3 regions of the Nitrincola salilacus genome follow, and region 3 is predicted to be linked to each of the others. Evidence: predicted binding sites of a transcription regulator. Region 3 holds the regulator's gene; each other region holds the start of a gene.

The links. The regulator FNR, encoded in region 3, switches genes on or off when oxygen is low (the NO sensors DNR and NnrR bind a similar motif). The targets are predictions, from matches to a motif close to TTGATNTANATCAA.
Region 1: ACK3CJ_RS20000 (cytochrome ubiquinol oxidase subunit I) is a predicted target of FNR. The motif match lies at 5,366-5,379, and genes of this name have one in related genera.
Region 2: ACK3CJ_RS14730 (cytochrome-c peroxidase) is a predicted target of FNR. The motif match lies at 5,145-5,158, and genes of this name have one in related genera.

Annotation. Positions count from the first base shown of each region.
Region 1 covers NZ_CP176580.1:4,336,105-4,342,877, forward strand. The annotation lists gene ACK3CJ_RS19975 (pirin family protein) at 1-109, shown strand, start outside; gene lipA (lipoyl synthase) at 272-1,315, shown strand; gene ACK3CJ_RS19985 (ribonucleotide reductase subunit alpha) at 1,436-1,840, opposite strand; gene ACK3CJ_RS19990 (sigma-54-dependent transcriptional regulator) at 1,996-3,390, opposite strand; gene ACK3CJ_RS19995 (ATP-binding protein) at 3,383-5,266, opposite strand; gene ACK3CJ_RS20000 (cytochrome ubiquinol oxidase subunit I) at 5,563-6,773, shown strand, end outside.
Region 2 covers NZ_CP176580.1:3,151,061-3,157,833, forward strand. The annotation lists gene ACK3CJ_RS14705 (LysR family transcriptional regulator) at 1-69, shown strand, start outside; gene ACK3CJ_RS14710 (DUF1513 domain-containing protein) at 86-1,138, opposite strand; gene ACK3CJ_RS14715 (imelysin family protein) at 1,191-2,279, opposite strand; gene ACK3CJ_RS14720 (di-heme oxidoredictase family protein) at 2,303-3,745, opposite strand; gene ACK3CJ_RS14725 (imelysin family protein) at 3,778-5,058, opposite strand; gene ACK3CJ_RS14730 (cytochrome-c peroxidase) at 5,269-6,387, shown strand; gene ACK3CJ_RS14735 (Na+/H+ antiporter NhaC family protein) at 6,673-6,773, shown strand, end outside.
Region 3 covers NZ_CP176580.1:2,055,354-2,062,126, forward strand. The annotation lists gene ACK3CJ_RS09740 (bile acid:sodium symporter family protein) at 1-749, shown strand, start outside; gene queE (7-carboxy-7-deazaguanine synthase) at 784-1,416, opposite strand; gene rdgC (recombination-associated protein RdgC) at 1,502-2,416, opposite strand; gene ACK3CJ_RS09755 (adenine phosphoribosyltransferase) at 2,418-2,960, opposite strand; gene fnr (fumarate/nitrate reduction transcriptional regulator Fnr) at 3,156-3,929, opposite strand; gene hemN (oxygen-independent coproporphyrinogen III oxidase) at 4,109-5,500, opposite strand; gene ACK3CJ_RS09770 (sulfite exporter TauE/SafE family protein) at 5,585-6,259, opposite strand; gene ccoS (cbb3-type cytochrome oxidase assembly protein CcoS) at 6,252-6,485, opposite strand; gene ACK3CJ_RS09780 (heavy metal translocating P-type ATPase) at 6,487-6,773, opposite strand, start outside.

The DNA.
Region 1 (6,773 bases), 2.3 Mb from region 3:
CGTCTCCAGCCGCAAGGAACGAATTCAGCAGGCCAGAGATGACTGGCAGGCAGGACGCTTTCCGAAGGTGCCCGGTGACGAGGAGGAGTTCATCCCTCTCCCCGGCTGAGAAAAAGGAGAAAAAGGGGCCGAAAAAGGGGCCTGGTACATTTATGAGTTTATCCCCCTGCCGGAGTGAGCTAAATGGGTTCGCAATCGCATAACTCTTGTTCGCATCTGTGATAAACTAGGCCCCATTCTCGCAACCGGTGATCAGAGAGCGCAGCATCCGATGAGCAATGGTAAACCCCGCGTATCCAGTGGACAGAAATTTCGTACCGAGCAAGGCATTGCGGCCATCAAGGATGGCATCAAGCAGTCGCATAACGCCTCCTCCGAGATCTATACCCGCAAACCGGAATGGCTGCGTGCCAAGATGCCGGGCGGCGAGCGTTTCGAGGCAGTGCGTCGCAATGTCAAAGAGCACAAACTGAGTACGGTCTGTCAGGAGTCCCACTGCCCGAATATCGGTGAGTGCTGGAATGCCGGTACAGCGACCATCATGCTGATGGGAGCCGTCTGTACACGCGCCTGTCGTTTCTGCGCTGTGGATACCGGCAACCCCAAAGGCTGGCTGGACCATGATGAGCCGGAGAATACCGCCAAGTCAGTCGAGCTGATGGGCCTGCGCTATATCGTACTGACTTCTGTGGATCGTGATGATCTGCCCGATGGGGGCGCATCCCACTATGCGGCCTGCGTTTCTGCGATCAAGGCACGCACACCCGAAGTGGTCGTGGAAGCTCTGACACCTGATTTTGACGGTGTGCTGGAGAATATCGAAAAGGTTGTGGATTCCGGCCTGCAGGTATTTGCGCAGAATATCGAAACCGTACGCCGCCTGACCTATCCAGTGCGCGACAAGCGTGCTGGCTATGAGAAGACGCTACGTGTTCTGGCACATGCGAAAAAGTACCGTCCAGATATCATCACCAAGACCAGCATTATGGTGGGTCTGGGTGAGACGGATGAAGAGATCTTTGAGACCTTTGATGATCTGCGTGAGGCAGGTGTGGATATTGTCACACTGGGTCAGTACCTGAGGCCAACCAAGAATCATCTGCCGGTTGAGCGCTATGTCACGCCCGAGTTGTTCAACCACTATCGTGAAGTGGGGCTGTCGAAAGGCTTTATGGAGGTACCGTCTGGCCCGATGGTACGTTCCAGCTACCGTGCCGACCGGGTGTTCGAGAAGAACAATCTGGGCCTGGCCGCACCGGCTGAGGTACCTGGCAGTAGCAATGCCATCCAGATCCCGGTGAAGCAGGTCAACTGATCTATTATCAGCAAAGGCTCTTCACCAGAAATGATCTCACACCAGACAGTAGCCCTGTCTGGTGCTTCTAATCACACATCTAAACTCATATTATAAAATCGCATATAAAAAACAACCTTCTTATGACAGCTGTATGATCTCGCCCTGACGGTTAATAGCCAGAAACTGCGAAATCATCCCTGCCTGAATCTGCTCGGTCATCATTTTAAGAGGCTGAATCACTTCATCGGAGTTCAGGGCTAACCCTCCTCGACCACTCATCGCCGATACAAACGCGATATCCCAATCCATGCCGGTGTGTTCAGACTCCTCAACCAACTGAGCAAAGTCTGCAACATCATCAGGCACTTTATCCACACAGAGCACAGGCACCAGTACGCCACCTTCACCTTGTTCGAACTGTGCTTTCTGTTCAGCACTGTAACCCTCTGGCAACTCAGCCTTGGTCAGCACGAACAACAAGCGCTGTGGATCAGGCTGCAATTTCGCAGCATTGATAAGATCGGAATAGGTTTCAATGTTCATGCTGGCTCTCCAGAACTTTTCGGGTAATGGGTTTCGGGTAATGGGTCAGTGTAACAGCTGACATTTCCCGGCTGGCGAGGCAAAAGAGGCAGATTGCACACTCTTTAGAGGTAGTACCCGCCAGCTTGACAAGCATCTGTCTAAGAATACAAAACCTATAGATGATAGCGCGCCAGCTTCTTCAACAGTCCCTGGCGCGACAGTCCCAGCAATCTCGCCGCATGACTTTTATTGCCATCGCTCTTCGCCAGAGCCCGCTTGATCAAACCTATCTCCAGCGCCTGCACCTGAGGTTCCAGTTCAAACGAAGCACTCTGCAAAAGTGCAGAAGAGGTCTGCAATCTGTCTTGCTGCAACTCAGGATGCAGCAGACTGATATCCGCCATGCTGATCACGCCACCCCGGGCAACCGCTGCGACGCTTTCCAGCGTATTTTTCAGTTCACGGATATTACCCGGCCAGTCGCGCTGCAAAAACCACTGCATGGCTGAACTGTCCAGCCGCAATGTCTGGCCATTATTCTGAATCGGTTTCTGAGACTGCTTCTGAGTGAGCTGCTGCAAAAAATACTGCAGCAACAGAGGCACATCCTGCTTTCGTTCACTCAGCGCCGGGGTTTCCAGTGTGATGCCCTTGATACGGTAGTAGAGGTCTTCGCGGAACATCCCCTGTTGCACCAGCGTCGGCAGATTGGCATTAGTGGCAGAGATCAGGCGCACATCAATCTTCTGCTGCTCACGGCCACCAACCGGATAGAAGGTCCCCTCCTGCAACACCCGCAGCAATTTAACCTGCATCGGCAGCGGCATCTCCCCTATCTCGTCCAGAAACAATGTCCCTTTATCGGCCAGCTTCAGCATGCCGGGACGATCCTTGTCAGCGCCTGTAAAAGCCCCTTTCACATAGCCGAACAGCTCACTCTCCAACAGATCCGCCGGTATCGCACCACAGTGCACCGATACGAAGGGTTGATCGGCACGCAGGCTGAGTTCGTGCAGTGCGCGCGACACCACCTCCTTGCCTGTGCCGGAAGGACCTGTCACCAGAACCCGCACATCAGTAGGAGCAATACGCTGGACCAGCGATCGGATCGCCTCAATCGAGGGTGAAGCGCCAATCAGCCGCTGCAGCCCAGTGCCACCGAGCTGTTGCTGCTTGAGCTGCTTCAACTCCGTATCCAGTTGATGCTTATTCAGCGCGCGTTTGATCACCACTGCCAACAGTTCGGGATCGACCGGCTTGGCGATGAAATCCCAGGCGCCCTGACTGATCGCATCCAGCGCCAGTTGCCGCTCGGCATGGCCGGTCAGAATGATCACCGGACGATTGATAAAATCAGGTAAGGACGCCAGCGTGTGCTGTGGATCAAACTGTGGTGGCAGCGACAGATCCAGCAGGATCAGCTCGGCATCAAATCGGCTCAGCACTTCGCGCGCGCTGCTCAGATCAGCGGCGGTTTCGACCTGATAACCACCACCCTGCAGCCAGCTTTGTGCGAGCTGACGAAATGCCGGCTCATCGTCCACCAGCAGTATGCGGCCATTACTCATGAGCGGTATCCTGTGTCGTAATTATCGGTTCTTGAGGCTGCCTGAAATGCAGCACAAAGCTGACCGGCCAGCCGAGATCGTCGCGGTGCTCCACCTCACCACCATGCGCCTGCATGATTCGCCGGACGATCGCGAGCCCCAGCCCACTGCCTCCTGATCGTTTGCTGACAAAAGGCTGAAACAGTGCAGCCCTTTGCTCTGCGGGTATCGCGGGGCCATTGTTATGCACCTGAATCTCTATCATCTGATCCGTCGCACTGGCTGAAATCTGAATCATGGCTTCCGGCTGATTGCGACAGAAGGCCATCGCATTATCCACCAGATTAATCATCACCTGCTGCAGCCGATAGCTGTCGGCATAGAGCTGTAAGCTATCAGGCACCTGCAACTCTACCTGCACCCCTTGCCAGTCCTGCTGCGCCTTAAGACCCTCCAGCATAGGTCGCAGCGGCAGCCAACTGCATTGCAGCGACAACTGTCCGGAATAGCTGAGCAGATCTGCGATCAAACGGTCGGCTCTTTTCAGTTGCTGCTGAATATGAGATCGCGTTTCCATCGGCGTCGTGGCAGCTGCCATTGAGATGATATTCAGCGGATTACGTAGTTCATGGGCGATGGAGGCCGACAATGCACCCAGCTCCACCAGGTGCTCCTGATCCAGCCGCTTGCGCTCTGCATCGGCCAGTTTCAGTGACTGCTCCAGAATCCGGCAACTGCTGAGCAGCAGTGCGGCAAACACCTCACCCTGCAGACGATACCCTGGCGTGACATCTTCCCAGCCGGGCAGCTCGTAATACCAGTCCTGAAGACCTCGTTGGCAGCGGATCTTCAGTGCTGCGGTGGAAAGTGGCGTATCCGGAAGCTCAACCCCCACATTCATTCGGAGCTGCTGCGATAGTAACTGCTCACTCAGGCGCGCAAGCTCGGGCCAGCTTTCGCTTTTCTGCAACTGCAGGCGCCAACGCTCCAGCATCAGTTCGGTCAATTGCACGCCGGGATAAATCAGCCCACGCGCCAGTCGTGCGACAGGTTGATAACAGGCAGATGCCAACAGCAACAGTACAACGGAGTAAAGCCACAACTGCCAGGCCGGCACCTCGGCCAATGCACGCATGCCGAGCTGCCCCAATGATGCACTGACCAGCGCCATCAGCGCCATCACCAGCACCAGCATCACAAACCAGAGCAGGGCTTTGTTGGCAAAGGCATTGATACCCAGCAACTGATAGCGCACCACGCCATACACCAGCAGCACCAGATAGCTGGGCAGCAACAGCATCGGCCAGGGGTACCAATCCAGACCAAACGACAGAAACACAAAACTGGTTGCCAGCATCAGCCCCCAACCACCAGCCATGAACATCGCCTCAATCGATCTGCGCCGATTGCCACTGTGCACCCGCCAACCGTATGCCAGCACGCCATGAGCCGCTATACCCAGCAAAACGGTATACAGCAGATTGACCCAACCGATCCCCTGAAAGGCAAAAAAAGCCTCGAAGTGGCTGCTGTGAGTGATCCGGCCACCCTGAAACTGCCAGCTCAGCAGAATCAGCAAGACGGTTAAACCGTAAAGGAGCGGGATAGTGCGCTGGACCCGAGTCAGCAAGGCATCACTATAACCGGTGGCGACAAACCGCACGGCAAAGTGCAGAAAGAACATCGGCATCAATGGATTTGCCAGCACCAGTGCCATGCCGAGCGTCTGCCACCCTTGCATGATGGCAATATGCCCGGCACACCAGAGTGCCATCATCGCCGCAAAACCGGCCAGCGCCGGCATCGCCCGCTGACGCTGACCCTGCCACCAGAGCCAGCCTGCCAGCAGCACGGCACAGGCGCTGGTCAGCAGCATACTGATTTCGAACAGCAACACTGTGTTAACCGCTGAGTACACTGTAAACCTCGTTTACATATATGATTGATGAAAATCGTAAACCTGGTTTACATACTCATCAAGTCTTTTATCGAAAAATTGATATAAATCAATGAAAAATCTTTGCTACCGAAAAGTGGCCGATGTTTTGCATTAACAGTGACAACGACCTGTTGGATATGGAGCATAAAACATGAGCAGTCTGCTTTTTTCGGAAATTCTGGCACTGGGCCTGATGGTAGCCGTTGCCCTGGCCCCGACAATCTGGCGCCATCTGCAACAACGGGGTCGCTGAGATGGAGCTGGATTCCGCCCTGCTGTCGCGTTTACAGTTTGTCTTTACGGTAAGCTTTCATATTATCTTTCCGTCCATCACCATCGGGCTGGCAACACTGATCGCCATCTGGGAGGGTCTGTGGCTGAAAACCGGTAATCCGGTCTATCTGCAACTGGCCAAGTTCTGGATAAAACCCTTTGCGATCACTTTCGGCATGGGCGTGGTCTCGGGGATCGTACTCTCGTATGAGTTCGGCACCAACTTCTCTGAGTTCTCCCGCATCACCGGACCGGTACTCGGGCCGCTGATGGCCTATGAAGTGCTGACCGCCTTCTTTCTGGAAGCCGGTTTTCTGGGTGTAATGCTGTTCGGCTGGCAAAGGGTTGGCCCGAAACTGCACTTCTTCTCCTCTATTGTGGTCGCCATCGGCACTTGGATCTCCGCCTTCTGGATCATTGCCGCCAACTCATGGATGCACACACCCGCAGGATACGAAATCGTCGATGGCGTGTTTCATGTAGCCAGTTGGTGGGAGGTGATCTTCAACCCCTCCATGCCCTACCGCTTAACGCATATGCTGATGGCCGCGTTTATCACCGCCATATTTGTCGTACTGGCCACCAGTGCCTGGCAGCTCAAGCGTGAACCAGACAGCAAGATGGCGCGCAAGGGCCTGTCGATGACCCTCTGGTTTGCACTGATTCTGACACCTCTGCAAGCCTATATCGGCGACCTGCACGGTCTTAATGTGAAGGAGCACCAACCCATCAAACTGGCAGCAATGGAAGGGATCTGGCCGGCGCAGGAATCAGGCGCGCCGCTGCTACTGTTTGCAGTGCCCGATCAACAGGCCGAAGAGAACCATTTTGAGATCGCTATTCCAAAACTTGCCAGCCTGATCCTGACCCATGAACTGAATGGCGAATTAACGGGGCTGACTTCGGTGCCTGCTGATGAACGTCCGAATGTGGCGATCGTTTTCTATTCGTTCCGTGTCATGGTCGGTATCGGCGTGCTGATGATACTGGTGAGCCTGGCCGGACTGTATCTGCGCAGGAAAGGTACCCTCTTCCAGCATCGCGGCTTTCTGACCTTCTGCAGTTATCTGGCTCCAATCGGCATTATCGCAGTACTGGCTGGCTGGTATGTAGTCGAGGTGGGTCGTCAGCCCTGGCTGGTGCAGGGGCTGGTGCGCACCATTGATGTGGTATCCCCCCTGCCAGCTGAACG
Region 2 (6,773 bases), 1.1 Mb from region 3:
AGCTGGTCTGATACTCAACTGATCAAGCTGTTGAAAGAAAATCTGCCGAAAACGCCAGACTGTCTGTAAACGCGCACCAACAATGCTAAATAATCGACAGGTGGTTATCCCAGTTGATGGGCTGCTCAAATTCATACGGAATCTGCTGGCGCACCAGCTCATCGCTATTGATACGATACAGGCCACCATTACCACTGCTGACCAGGAATTCTCCTGCTGATTCAGTGGGTGCCAAGCCACAACCATCGTTGATGTTGACCACCCCCTGTAACCGATCCAACGACAGATCCCACAACATGACCAATCCACCACGCGGGGCAGAAACAGCCGCATAGCGCCCCGAAATATCAAAGCAGGCGCTGCCGCAATACTGTTTCAGCTGACCATAGATCTCCAGCGGTATGGCAAGGCTGTTAATAGCTTCTCCCATACGATGTGTCGCGACCAGGGGCACGATATCCACCGCTTCCCCTTCATACTGCATCGCCATGATCACCCGTCCATCTGCAGCGACATCCAGGTGCCGAATGCCGGATTGATGGTATGCATGCCCCAACTCGACCTTATCCAGAAGCTGACCGTTGATCATATCCAGATAGGCCAGAGAGGGCGACATACTATCGAGATTCAGTTTTTCCCGCCCTTCCGTGAGAATACCGCCGTTGGCCACGGCGAGAAAGCGCTGATCCGGACTCAGGCGCAATTCATGAGGCCCGATACCACCTGTCGGCCATTGCTGTTCCACCTTGAAGCCATTATGGATATCACGCACAACCACAAGCCCTTCGTCAGCATTTGTTGCCTGCTCGGTGCTCAGGAGCCAACGTCCATTCTGCGTGATCTGCGCATGGCCACACATCTGATGATCAGCATCACAACGAATTTGAGTAATCGACTTTCCAGTGTGAGTATCAATCACCTCAATCCACTGCTGCGGACGTCTGGCAACAACAAACAGCCAAGGCTTGTCAGGATGTGCTACAACATGGTGCGCACGCCCGGGCAACGGATAGCTGCTCAACTGTTTATCCACCATGTTGATCCAGGAAAGATAAAAGCGCCCATCTGCTCCTCTGGCCGCAGACGCATACCGGCTCAGACCCATGACCTGTTGCTCGGCGTGCAGATGAACGCTCATACCAGACGCTAACCATGGCCCTGCAGCCAACCAGGTTAAAAAGCGGCGGCGACTAGTCCCCATCACGGCTGTTGAACCCCAGATGAATATTCATGGCCATCATTCCCTTGCTCAGAACATCATGCAATGCGTGCAACTCAACTGCCACTTGAGTGAGCTGTTGGAATTGCTGTTCGCTTATCTGCGTGCCCTGCACCTCTGGAAGATCATCCAACTGTTGCTGCAGGGTAGTGAACAGCTGCTCAGCCTTCTCAGCCAGACCTTCCTCTCCAGACTTCACCAACAGATCTCGGACATTGAGCGGATGAGTACCACTGAACAGATAATGCAGTGCCTGAATATTGGTGCGTATATTCTGGATGGACTGCTCGCTTCGCCAGGATTCACTGCGCTGCCATCTCGCTTTGTCATAAACGTCGCCCAGTGGCGAGATGATTTTATTTTCTCTCACTACTGCCAGGGGTTCGACAAGCGACTTCATGAACAGGGTGGCTACTTCTGCAGACGAACCGTAGCCATCTTCGCTGGAGCTAATATCCGTTGCCGTATCATCCCATTCATTTTGAATCGCTACCGCATTGTCTCTGATACGACCGGCTATGGCCGCAGCAAGGCGACACTGAGCACTCATATTTTCATAAAGTGATACGCTTTTCTCATGAAACAGTAGCCGCTCGAGTGCCGGGAATCCCTTGACGCTGACACCTACACTGTTAAAAAAGTCGGTATCGTACACAACACCAGTTTCTGACAGGGCAGCCCTGAGATGCGATGAGGTTGTATTGCGCCTGTCCGGCCAGTATTGAATTTCAAAACTGCGCATCAGCGTATTGGCTGGTCCAAAACCGATATGCTGCACCCCCTGCCATTGGTTCATCGCCTCACGGTAAGCAGAATGAGCAGCAGACAGGTGAGCCTCATCTGGCTGTTCGCACAGCTGAGATGTCGTAACAGCCAACAGCTCTGATGCTTCGGTAAACGCCTGATAGCGCGGTTTTACATGCTGCTCCACGATCAAGGTGTTCAGCGCCTGCCAGTCGGATTCAGCAGGCGCGGCCACGACTTGCAGTGATGGCAAAAGCAGCAACACCCCACAAGTGGTCATTCTGGCTGTTACGTGTAAAAAAAGATTGCTGGTCATAAATATCCCAAAAGCTCAGGCTCTCAAAGTGATTCAATAAACATCAGTAGCTGTGCCCGTTGCGACTTATCCATCTGCATGAAATGCTGGCGTGAAGCCTCTGCCTCTCCACCATGCCATAAGATCGCTTCAGTCAGATTTCTTGCCCGGCCATCGTGCAAGAATCCAGTCTGCCCACTCACCTCCTGAGTCAGACCTATCCCCCACAATGGCGGTGTTCGCCAGTCACGCCCATTTGCCTCAAACTCCGGTCGATGATCAGCCAGCCCTTCCCCCATGTCGTGGAGTAACAGATCCGTATAGGGCCATATCTCAACAGCAGCCAAGCCTTCTGGTGCATCAATGGAGGTTATGAAAGAGGGACGATGACATGAATGGCATCCCGCCTCGTAAAACAGTCGACGCCCATCAATCACCTCCTGTTGAGCCGCGTTCCTTCTAGCCGGCACAGCCAGATGACGTGTGTAGGTTTCAAGTACTCTGATCATTTCATTGGATGCCTCCACACCATCCATATGCTCACTGTTACCATCCGGCATCTGGCGGCAATCGACCTGTTGTTCGGTGCAGGCACCAAACCCATCGGGAAACATCCAGGTGGAGATACCAATATCCTCATGAAAGGCTGCCAGGTTCTGCTGACTTACATTCGGATGCGATGCTTTCCAACCGAACCGGCCAATACGCGTTTCACCCCGCGCAATATCCCATACTCGGTTGGCACGCCCTCGGATACCATCACCATTACTATCGTCAGGATCTTCAAGCGACAGAATATCCTCGTCGCTGACAGCCTCCAGCAGACCCAGACCAATCATTGCCGGTGCTATACGCGGGGAGAAGAGTGCGTCAGGATGCATCGGGCCATAACTCAGCGCTTCCACTGAGTAGGACTGAGCCCGCAATTCCACACGTTCGCCATCCGGAAACTCAACCACTCTGGACTCGTAGCTGACCTGCAGCCGCCCCTCTGCCGGCAATCCCTGTACTGACAAGGTCTGCAACTGAGCGCCATAAATCGGCTCGGGAATAAACCCTACTGACTCAGACGCCAATTGCTTGACCTGCTCGGGTGTGCCGGGAGGAATGCTCAGTTTCAGCAGCAGTGACACCTGATTCGGATCATCAGGATCAACCACTCCCCTGCCATTTCGAACATGGCAGCTCAGGCAGGAACGCGCATTGAACAGAGGACCCAATCCATCACTGGCTGTGGTTGATGAAGGTGATGAGACCCATAGCTTGCCGAAAATACTTTCGCCCAGTACAAAGTTCATGCGCTCAGCATCCGGTAAGAGTTCTGAGCGTTGAGAAAAAGCACGTAGATCAAGTAAATGCTTCTGCGTTGCAGCACCACCTGGCCAGTTTTCTGATTCCTGTATCGGTGGAATAGAGGTGGCTTTGACAGCTGCTGCCATCAAAACCACGCCCAGCCCCCCTGTTATGACAAGAGAAGCTTTGAACATGAATCAATCATCCTCGCTTTATGACTGACTCATTACGACTGGCTCACTGCGACTGAATCAGGATCATCCAGACTGTCGGAGCCTTCAATATCGATCCCTTCAAGCTCCAGCTCACTGATAGCTTGCTCGATAGATCGGGTCTGTGTGGTCAGTGTGTCCACCAGTTGCTGAACCAGTGCATTACCTTCGGTATTACCAGCACCGATCAGCACATCAAAGGTGTTGCCCTGCTTCGCCTGATCCACAATCGCCTGCGCTGCTGCCAGCGTCTGTTGGAGTTCATTACCAAGCTGAACATTCACTTCAGGTGCATGCTGCTGCAGCAGATCAGAAAGCGACGGGCCTGCAACCTCGGTACCATCAATACGCGTGTATTTTCCTTCATACACATTGTGGATCCCTTTCACGTCATAGAAATGTGAATAGTGAGTGTTATCCGAAAAGCAATCATGCTCCTCTTCAGGATCATGCAACATAAGACCCAGCTTGGTCCGTTCACCGGCCAGCTCACCATAGGACAAGCTGCCCATTCCAGTCAGAAGCGCTGCCAGCCCTCCTTTTTCACCTTTATCCATCAGTTCCTGGCGCGCCTGACCATCAGTGATCCAGTTTCCAGCCATTTCATCCAGATCACTGATCAGAAGATCGGTGACGACCATCAGGTACTGTCTGCGACGATCACAGTTTCCACCGGTGCAGTTGTCGAGGCTGAAATCGGTAGCAGGACGCTCACCGGCTCCCGGCTCGGTACCATACAGATCCTGCCCCCAGAGCAGAAACTCAATGGCATGGTAGCCAGTGGCAACGTTCGCCTCCACACCATCAATCTCATGCAGCGTTTCGCCCAGCAACTGCGCGGTAATCTCTGTTGCATCAATCGTCTGACTACCCAGAGTCAAAGTTTTATTAGCAATAATATTCGCCGCATAGAAAGGGTTCTCATCCGACTCTTCACCGTAACTGCCAGAGTCTACATAGTCGATCAGCCCCTCATCCAGCGGCCAGGCATTAACCTTACCCTCCCAGTCATCAACTATTCCGTTGCCAAAGCGATATACCTCGGTTTGCATGTAGGGTACACGTGCATCAATCCAGGACTGGCGAGCTGCTTTCAGAGTCTCCTCAGAAGGTGATGCCAGGAGATCCTCTATCTTCGCCTTCAGCGTTCTGGCGGCGATCGCGGAATCAGCATAGGCTGCTTCGGCAATATCGGCATAGGTTTTCAGCACCTCAGCAGGAGCAGCCGCAAACGCATTGCAGGTACCGGATGCCAGTGCAACACCCAGCGCCAGAGCAGATAATGTCCTTCTCATAGAGATTCTCCAATAGTATTGTGTAAAGCAACTTAATATAATTGATAACGATTAGCATCTCAATTACTACATTCAATACTATTTACATGATCTAGATCAACATTCATCATCGCCAATCCAGCCATCATGCATAAAACGCCTGATTCAAAGAACGGACACAGCGCCATGCACCTCCTATTCAGATCCCCAAAAAAGACACTCCTGATACTGTTGATCACACTGCTCCATCCAGTAACAAGCAACGCCGAAACGATGGAAGAGTTGCAGCCCGAGAAAGCGCTTCTAGGGCAGATGCTCTTTTTTGACACAAATCTGTCCAGGGAAAGAACCCAGTCCTGTGCCACCTGTCACTCACCTGCCAATGGATTTATCGATTCACGTGGCACAGGAACAAAAGCTGCTGTCTCCTTGGGAGACGATAGCGTATCTCTGGGTGACCGGAACACCCCGACTGCAGCCTACGCAGCCTTTACACCACCCTTTCATCTGAATAAAAAGGGAATTTTTGCAGGAGGGTTTTTCTGGGATGGACGCGCCAATACGCTGCTGGATCAGGCAAAGGGGCCACCCCTCAATCCGATAGAAATGAACATGCCCAGCGAACAGGCTATTCTTGATCGTCTGCTGGAAAATCCCGAGTATCTGTCCCGGTTTCCTGTTCTGTATGGTGATACGGTGTTCGATGATGCGACACAGGCCTACAACGCCATGGCCGACGCGATCGCGCAATTTGAAATGACCATGCTCTTCGCCCCCTTCGATTCGAAGTACGACCGCCATCTGCGTGGCGAATACGAACTGACCACCGAAGAAGAACTGGGGATGACGCTGTTTTTTTCACAACAGTTCACCAACTGCAATCTATGCCATCAACTCAAACCCCTGCCCGGCAGCACTGAAGAACTTTTCACTAATTTTGAATTTCACAACATAGGCGTACCCGAGAACCGGGCACTACGAGCCATCACAGGCGTCACGGCACGAGACGAAGGATTGTTTGCACACCCGGATATCAACGACACGACTCAAAAAGGCAAATTCAAAACGCCCAGTCTGCGCAATATCGCCGTTACCGGACCCTACATGCACAATGGTGTTTTCACCGATCTGCTGACCGTTATCCGCTTCTACAACAAGTACAACAGCCGCAGCGCCAGCGCACAGGTCAATCCTGAAACAGGTCTGACCTGGGAGCCACCGGAAATAGCCGAAAACCTGTCACTCGAAGCGTTACAGACAGGTCCGGCATTGGATGAGAGACGGATGCAGGCGCTGGTCGCCTTTCTCAAAACGCTCACCGACCAACGCTATGAGCATCTGCTGAAATAGCGGATCAGTCCAAAATATACCCGGGTAGGTATATCGCTCCTGTTCACCCTGACAGTATCGTTAATCATCGAAGCTGGATCGGTTTTTCTCACGCGGGAAGCCACATCCAGCCCGCCATACCGATCCAACACTTACAATAAATCCAATCAGGGTGTTTTAATGAGTACCAATACCACTCCATTAAACTCTTCGCTAGACTCTTCCCTTAACACTTCACTGGTAGTCAACAAGGCTGCCGAAAAAAGTCATCCTCCTACCCACTGGCTTATCTTCTACGGCTTGATCATGGCAGCTTTTGCCTACCTGTCGACCCAGGTATCCGAAGGCGAAGACTATGGCTTCTACAGCCTGCTGCCTGCGCTCCTGATTCTGTTCGTGGCGATCAT
Region 3 (6,773 bases):
CTCAGATGTTGCTGTTGCCTGTGCTGGGTTTAATCGTGGTGACATTGTTTCAACTGCCCCCTGCATTGGCTGTGGGTATCATGATTCTCACCTTTGCCCCCGGTGGTGCAACATCCAATGCGATCACACTGCTCGCGCGCGGAGATGCGGCGCTTTCTGTTTCACTCACAGCGCTGGTGACCCTGCTGACACCTTTCACTATACCTTTGTTGACTGCATTGGCTTTGCAGCACTGGTTTCAAACAACGGCCGTGATTGATTTTCCGATTATCGAATCGATCATGAAAATGGTGGTGATTACACTGCTACCGGTGCTGGTGGGAGTCGGATTCAGTGCGCGCTTTCCTCTTCTGGCGGCACGTGTCAGAGTGCCTTTCAGGCGTTTTTCACTCTGCCTGTTGTTGCTGATGGTGGTGTTGCTGGTGCGCGGCAACTGGCATCTACTGCCTGCCTTGCTGGTCCAGTTGGCGCCCGCAGTGTTTTGTCTGGTATTTGCGGCCATGTTGCTGGGATTTTTGCTGTCGAAGATGGCTGGGCTGAATGATCCACAGCGGATATCAATCATGGTTGAAGTGGGGTTGCAGAATGCTGGTACTGCGCTGCTGGTGACCAGCACGATTCTACAGAATGCTGAAATGTCAGCGAGTGCTCTGGTTTATGGGGTGTTGATGCAGATTCCTGCATTCGCACTTATCGGCTGGCGTAATCGTCGAACCCTGCTGCAGTTTCGACGCAGTCGGACTGCTTGATCCTGACCAGGGGCTGGTGGCGTTTCGGCTCAGCCTAGTCGATACCGATGATCTTGTGTGTCTGCAGGCTTAATTTCCACTGCGGGTGATCCATGCAGTAGCGGATGCAGGCGGCTGTGTTGGCTGCCTGCTCCGGGCTATCGAGTGGTTGCAGGTAAAAGTGCTCAAAATCGAGTGACTGAAACTGTTCGGGGCGGTTTTCGCGTTGCGGATAGACCAGTTTCAGCTCATGACCTTGTGTAATCAGCAGCTCTGCATCAGCTTTGGGGCTGACACAGATCCAGTCAATGCCGGCTGGCAAGGGACGGGTACCATTTGTTTCAATCGCTATTTCGAACCCTTTCTGGTGCAGTGCCTCAACCAGCTCGCCATCCAGCTGCAGTGCAGGCTCTCCTCCGGTACAGACGACATAGGGCTGGCCTTTTTCGCCTGCTGGCCAGAAGCTGCGAATACGACTGGCCAGCGCCTCGGCTGTTTCAAACTTACCGCCGTTCTGGCCATCAGTGCCGATAAAGTCTGTATCACAGAACTTGCACACGGAACTCTCCCTGTCCTGTTCACGACCTGACCAGAGATTACATCCGGTAAAGCGACAAAAAACTGCTGCTCGACCGCTTTGAGCGCCTTCACCTTGCAGGGTGTAGAACATCTCTTTGACACTGTACATGTAAACTCCGGATCAGGTTAAAACAGTAAAGGCTATTCGTAAGGGCCATTCAGTAAAGGCTATTCAGTCAAAGTATGACGCCGCCTTATCGGACGGGTTCCCCGCCGAAGGCTTCCACCAGCGCCGGCACAAAGCGGCTGAACTCTAGCCCCATCTGCGTCAATTGGGCATCAAAATAGGCCAGCTCATCTTCAGGGCTGTCATTGTCCATCTGCTCGCGGAACTGGTCGGTGAGCTTCAGGCGATGCAGGCTCATATCGGCATGCAACACCAGACGAATCTGCTCCTCCCAGTTAAACGCCAGCCGCGTGATCTGCATGCCATTGTCCAGGTGGGCGCGGATCTCATCGCTGAACAGGTCCTGTCCCTTGACGCGAATAACGCCTCCCTCTGCGCTGAGATCACGCAGCTCGCTCTCATCTTCAACCTCAATAACGGAGGGAATAGGGCGTTTGTCCTGCAGCCATTCGGTCATGACGCTGCTGGGGGCCTGGTTGACCTCCAATGGTCTTACAATCAGCGATCCCAACGCTTCACGCAGGGCACTGAGCAGGTCTTCGGCACGTTTGAAGCTGCCGACATCGACCAGAATCCAGCCTTGCTGAGGCATCAGCAGGGCGCGGGTACGATGACGTCGTGTGAAGGCGCGTGGCAGAAGCTCAAGCGTGATGTCGTCTTTCATCTGCTGGCGTTCCTTGCGGTACACCTTGCGTGCTTCGTTCTCTTCGATGACACGGATACGCTCATCCATTTCGTCACGGATCACGCTGGTGGGCAGAATTTTCTCCTCAACCAGATAGCTGATCAGGATATAGCCATTGCTGCTGAATACTGGTGACTCAGACAGAGGGCCAGTCGGTGAGGTCCAGCCGCTGCGACTGACTTCATGGCGGCCACAGGGTACAAAGGGTTTTTCCAGCAGTACTCTTTCGAGATGCTCTTCCGTGAAGTCTTCAGCGGGTTCGAAGCGATAGCAGATAGCGTTTTTAAACCAATTCATTTCAGTGTCCGGCGTAGGCAAGCAAAGAGTAGACAGGAATTCCACTTTCCTGGATGCGGGCGGATCCCTGCAGATCCGGCAGGTCGATCAGTGCGGCCACTTCTGTGACATCTGCACCCAACTGATTGATCAGGCTACAGCTGGCCAGCAGGGTACCGCCTGTGGCGATCAGATCATCAAGCAGCAGTACGCGATCTCCAGCCGCAACAGCATCTGTTTGAACCTCAACAGCAGCAGTGCCATATTCCAGTTTATATTCCTGGCTGATGGTGTCGCCCGGCAGTTTGCCTTTCTTGCGTACCAGAATCAGCGGTAGATTGAGCTGATAGGCAATTACCGATCCCAGCAGAAAGCCGCGTGCATCTATTCCTGCAATATGGGTGATATCACTGCCGATATAGCGCTGAATGAAGGCATCACATACCATGCGCATCGCTTTCGGGTCTTTGAAAACCGGTGTTACATCCCTGAACATAACGCCGGGTTCGGGCCAGTCAGGCAGGGATCGGATCACCGATTTTATGTAATATTCGTCAAAAGACATCAGAAACTCCTCAATAGGATGCAAACTTGATACAGCTCAATGTTTTCGGGTATCAGGCGGTGTTTAATAGGCTCGTTGGGTTACACAATGAACTGATGACGTCATTGTGGGACATTCGGGCGCCTCAGATGAAAATCTGAGGCGTTTTTTTTGGTTTGAGACACGGTTATTCTCGGCAGGTAGTAAACATCTGTATCAGTTACGCTTTTGTTGAAGGGCGGAAGGGTCGTCCACGGAGCATTCGCCAGACAGCTCATAGATCTCTTCAAGATCCATCAGTTTGATCTCTTTGCCATCCACCTGAATCAGGTTCTGGTTTTGAAAACGGGTGAAGATACGGCTGATAGTTTCAACGGCCAAACCCAGGTAGTTACCGATCTCATTTCGTGACATGGACAAACGGAAAGACATGGCAGAGTAGCGCCGCTCCTGAAAACGCTGCGACAGTTTGATCAGGAAGGTGGCGACGCGTTGCTCGGCATTTTTCTTCGACAGCAGCAACATCATCTGTTGCTCGTCGCGGATCTCTTTGCTCATGGTGCGTACAATCTGGCGACGCAGCTCAGGGAGTTGTCCAGACAGGTCATCAAGGCGTTCAAACGGAATTTCGCAGACGGTGGTGGTTTCCAGAATCTTGACCGAGACCGGATAGTGGTTGGCATCATAGCCACTGAGGCCAACCAGCTCACCTGGCAGATAGAAACCGGTGATCTGTTCTTCACCATCATTGGTGATGGTGTAGCTTTTGACGGAGCCAGCACGGATGGCGTAAATGCTGCCAAAAGGGTCGCCCTGTCTGAACAGGTGCTCACCTTTTTTCAATGGTCGGCTCTTGTCGATGATATTGTCCAGCCGCTCCATCTCGGTCATGTTGAGCGAAACAGGGAGGCACAGACTGCTCAGACTGCAGGTGTTGCAGTGTGATGGCTTGATGCTGTGAAGCTTACCTGATGCTGCTTTATCATCCATCCGATTTATCATCCATCCAAGTCCTGCAGTGTCTGTGACGGTCATGCCCGATCTATTCAAAGGACATTATGTATCATTTAGCGCCCGGGGTGAAGTTCAGCAGACGCTTATAGACTAACTGTTATAACAGTAGTCATGACAACTATTATAGCAACAGACCGTCATTAGTCAGGTTTGGATCAGATGATGCGTGAATAGCCTCGGGTAGGTTGCAGTTTGGGAATGTAGGCATCGAATGCCATGCAGACACGTCTGATCAAGAGACGTCCAGCTGGTGTGACATGAATGATGCCAGCATCAAGATGAACCAGACCGTCCTGTTCAAACTGTCGCAGCTCCTGCATCTCAGCGGCAAAGTAGCTGTCGAAATCAAGTTTGAAATGCGATGCGATCGCTTGGGTATCGAGTCTGAAATGGCAGATCAGTTGCTCTATTACAGCGGCACGGATCAGGTCATCGCGACTGAGTGTAATGCCGCGGCGCACGGCATTCTGCTTCTCTTCGATTGCCTGGGTATAGAGACCGAGGTCGTGTTCATTCTGATAGTAAACGTTGCCGATCTTGCTGATGGATGACACGCCCATCGCTACCAGATCGCAGTCTGCATGGGTCGTATAACCCTGAAAATTACGATGCAGCTGACCATTGAGCTGAGCCTGTGCCAGAGAGTCATCGGGTTTGGCGAAGTGGTCCATGCCGATATAGCGATAACCCGCTTCCATCAACTTGCTGATTGTATTTTGCAGGATAATCAGCTTGGCTTCCGCGCTGGGCAAGTGTTCGCTCTGTATATGGCGCTGCGAACGAAAACGCTCGGGCATATGAGCATAGTTGAACACTGACAGGCGATCCGGGCTCATCTCAATCACTTTATCCAGGGTGCGATCAAAGCTGTCTGGTGTTTGATGGGGCAGGCCGTAGATCAAGTCCATATTCAGCGAAGTGAATCCCAGTTCGCGTGCCTGTTCCAGCACCGCGAGGGTCTGTTCGATCGGCTGTACACGATTCACGGCCTCCTGAACCTCGTGCTCCAGATCCTGTACGCCGAGGCTGATGCGATTGAAACCGGTTTCGCGCAGAACCTCCATGGTTGAGCGGCTGGCTTCACGCGGGTCAATCTCGATGGAGTAGTCGCCCTGATCATCATCACGCAGATTGAAGTACTGACGCAGATTGCCCATCAACTCATGCATCTGCTCATCGCTGATGAAGGTGGGGGTACCGCCGCCCCAATGCAGCTGATTGACCTGACGATCCTTGCCATACCAGTCAGACAGGGTTTTCATTTCACGATAGACACTGTCCAGATAAGGCTGGGCACGATCTCGATTGCGTGTGATCACCTTGTTGCAGGCGCAGTAATAACAGACATGAGCGCAGAAGGGGATGTGTACATACAGAGACAGAGGGGCCTGGCTGTCGGTACTTGCCCGGGCTGCAGCGATCAGTTGTTCCGGTGTGCTTTCACCCTGAAACTGCAGGGCTGTGGGGTAGGAGGTGTAGCGTGGACCCGACAGGTCGTAGCGGCTGATCAGATCGAGGTTCCACTCGATGGAGTTATGTTGGTTCACGCTGTAACGTCCCCCTGAGGTGCGGTATCCGGATTTAATCAGATGGAGTATAGATAAGTTTGCAGGGAGAAGTGTTGATGACTATCAATGAAAGGTGTGAAAAAAGCCCATCAGAGGCAGAGTATAGATGCCGAAAGCGATCAGCAGTAATCCCGCCACTCGCCGAGTCCAGCGCTTCTGCATAAACTGTCGGATCTGCTGGGCGAGCAGGCCTGTCGCCAGCATTGCAGGTAGTGTGCCGAGTCCGAATCCCAGCATCAGCAGACCGCTCTGCTGCCAGCTGCCAGCCGCGGATGCCCAGAGCAGGGTGCTGTAGACGAGACCGCAGGGGAGCCAGCCCCAGGCCATGCCCAGCAGGAGTGATTGAGGTAGGGTCTTGACGGGCATCAGGCGGCTGGCCAGTGGTTGAATATGGCGCCACAGATGGCCACCGAGTTTTTCAAGACGAATCAGGCCAGTCCACCACTGACTGACATACAGGCCCATGGCGATCAGCAGTAGTCCGGCAAAGGTACGAAGTATCAGGCCGGGAGTGCCAGTAGCGACAGTGGAGCCGATCAGTCCAAGCAGGGCACCGGCCAGCATGTAGCTGCTGATACGGCCGATATTATAGCCGGCCAGCAGTAAAATAGGACGAGTGCCATCGCTACGGGTGTTGATGGCGACGGCTGCGGCAATGCCACCGCACATGCCGATGCAGTGCGTACTACCCAGCAGCCCGATGATGAAAGCGGTGGATATGACCAGCGGATCAGTCATTTTTCCGGTCTTGGTCGGTGTGGCTGTCTTCCTCGGGTGGTGCGGTCTTTTCAGCTTTGATTCGAGACTCTTCGGGAATCATATCGCCATCATCATCGAAAAGTATGCTGTGAGCAGGAGAGTCCAGATCATCAAACTGACCATTATTGACGCTCCAGAAAAATGCCCACATGGCACCTCCGGCAAGTATGATCCCTAATGGAATCAAAAGTAGCATGCTGTTCATTTCATATCTCCTGGCCGGCGGTCTGCGTTGGCTGAATCAGATCAGCGTTGGTTCGACGACGCTCACGCATGCTCAGTCGTAAAGCGTTACACACCACTACAATTGAGCTGGCAGTCATGCCCAGTGCGGCAATGTAAGGTGGAATCAGGCCCATGGCGGCGGCGGGCAGTGCCAGCAGGTTGTAAGCCAGCGACAACCCAAGGTTCTGGCGAATGATCTGGCGTGTCTTGCGTGACAGTTGTATGCCATCGGCCAGAGTCTGCAACTGATTGTTGATCAGAACAGCAT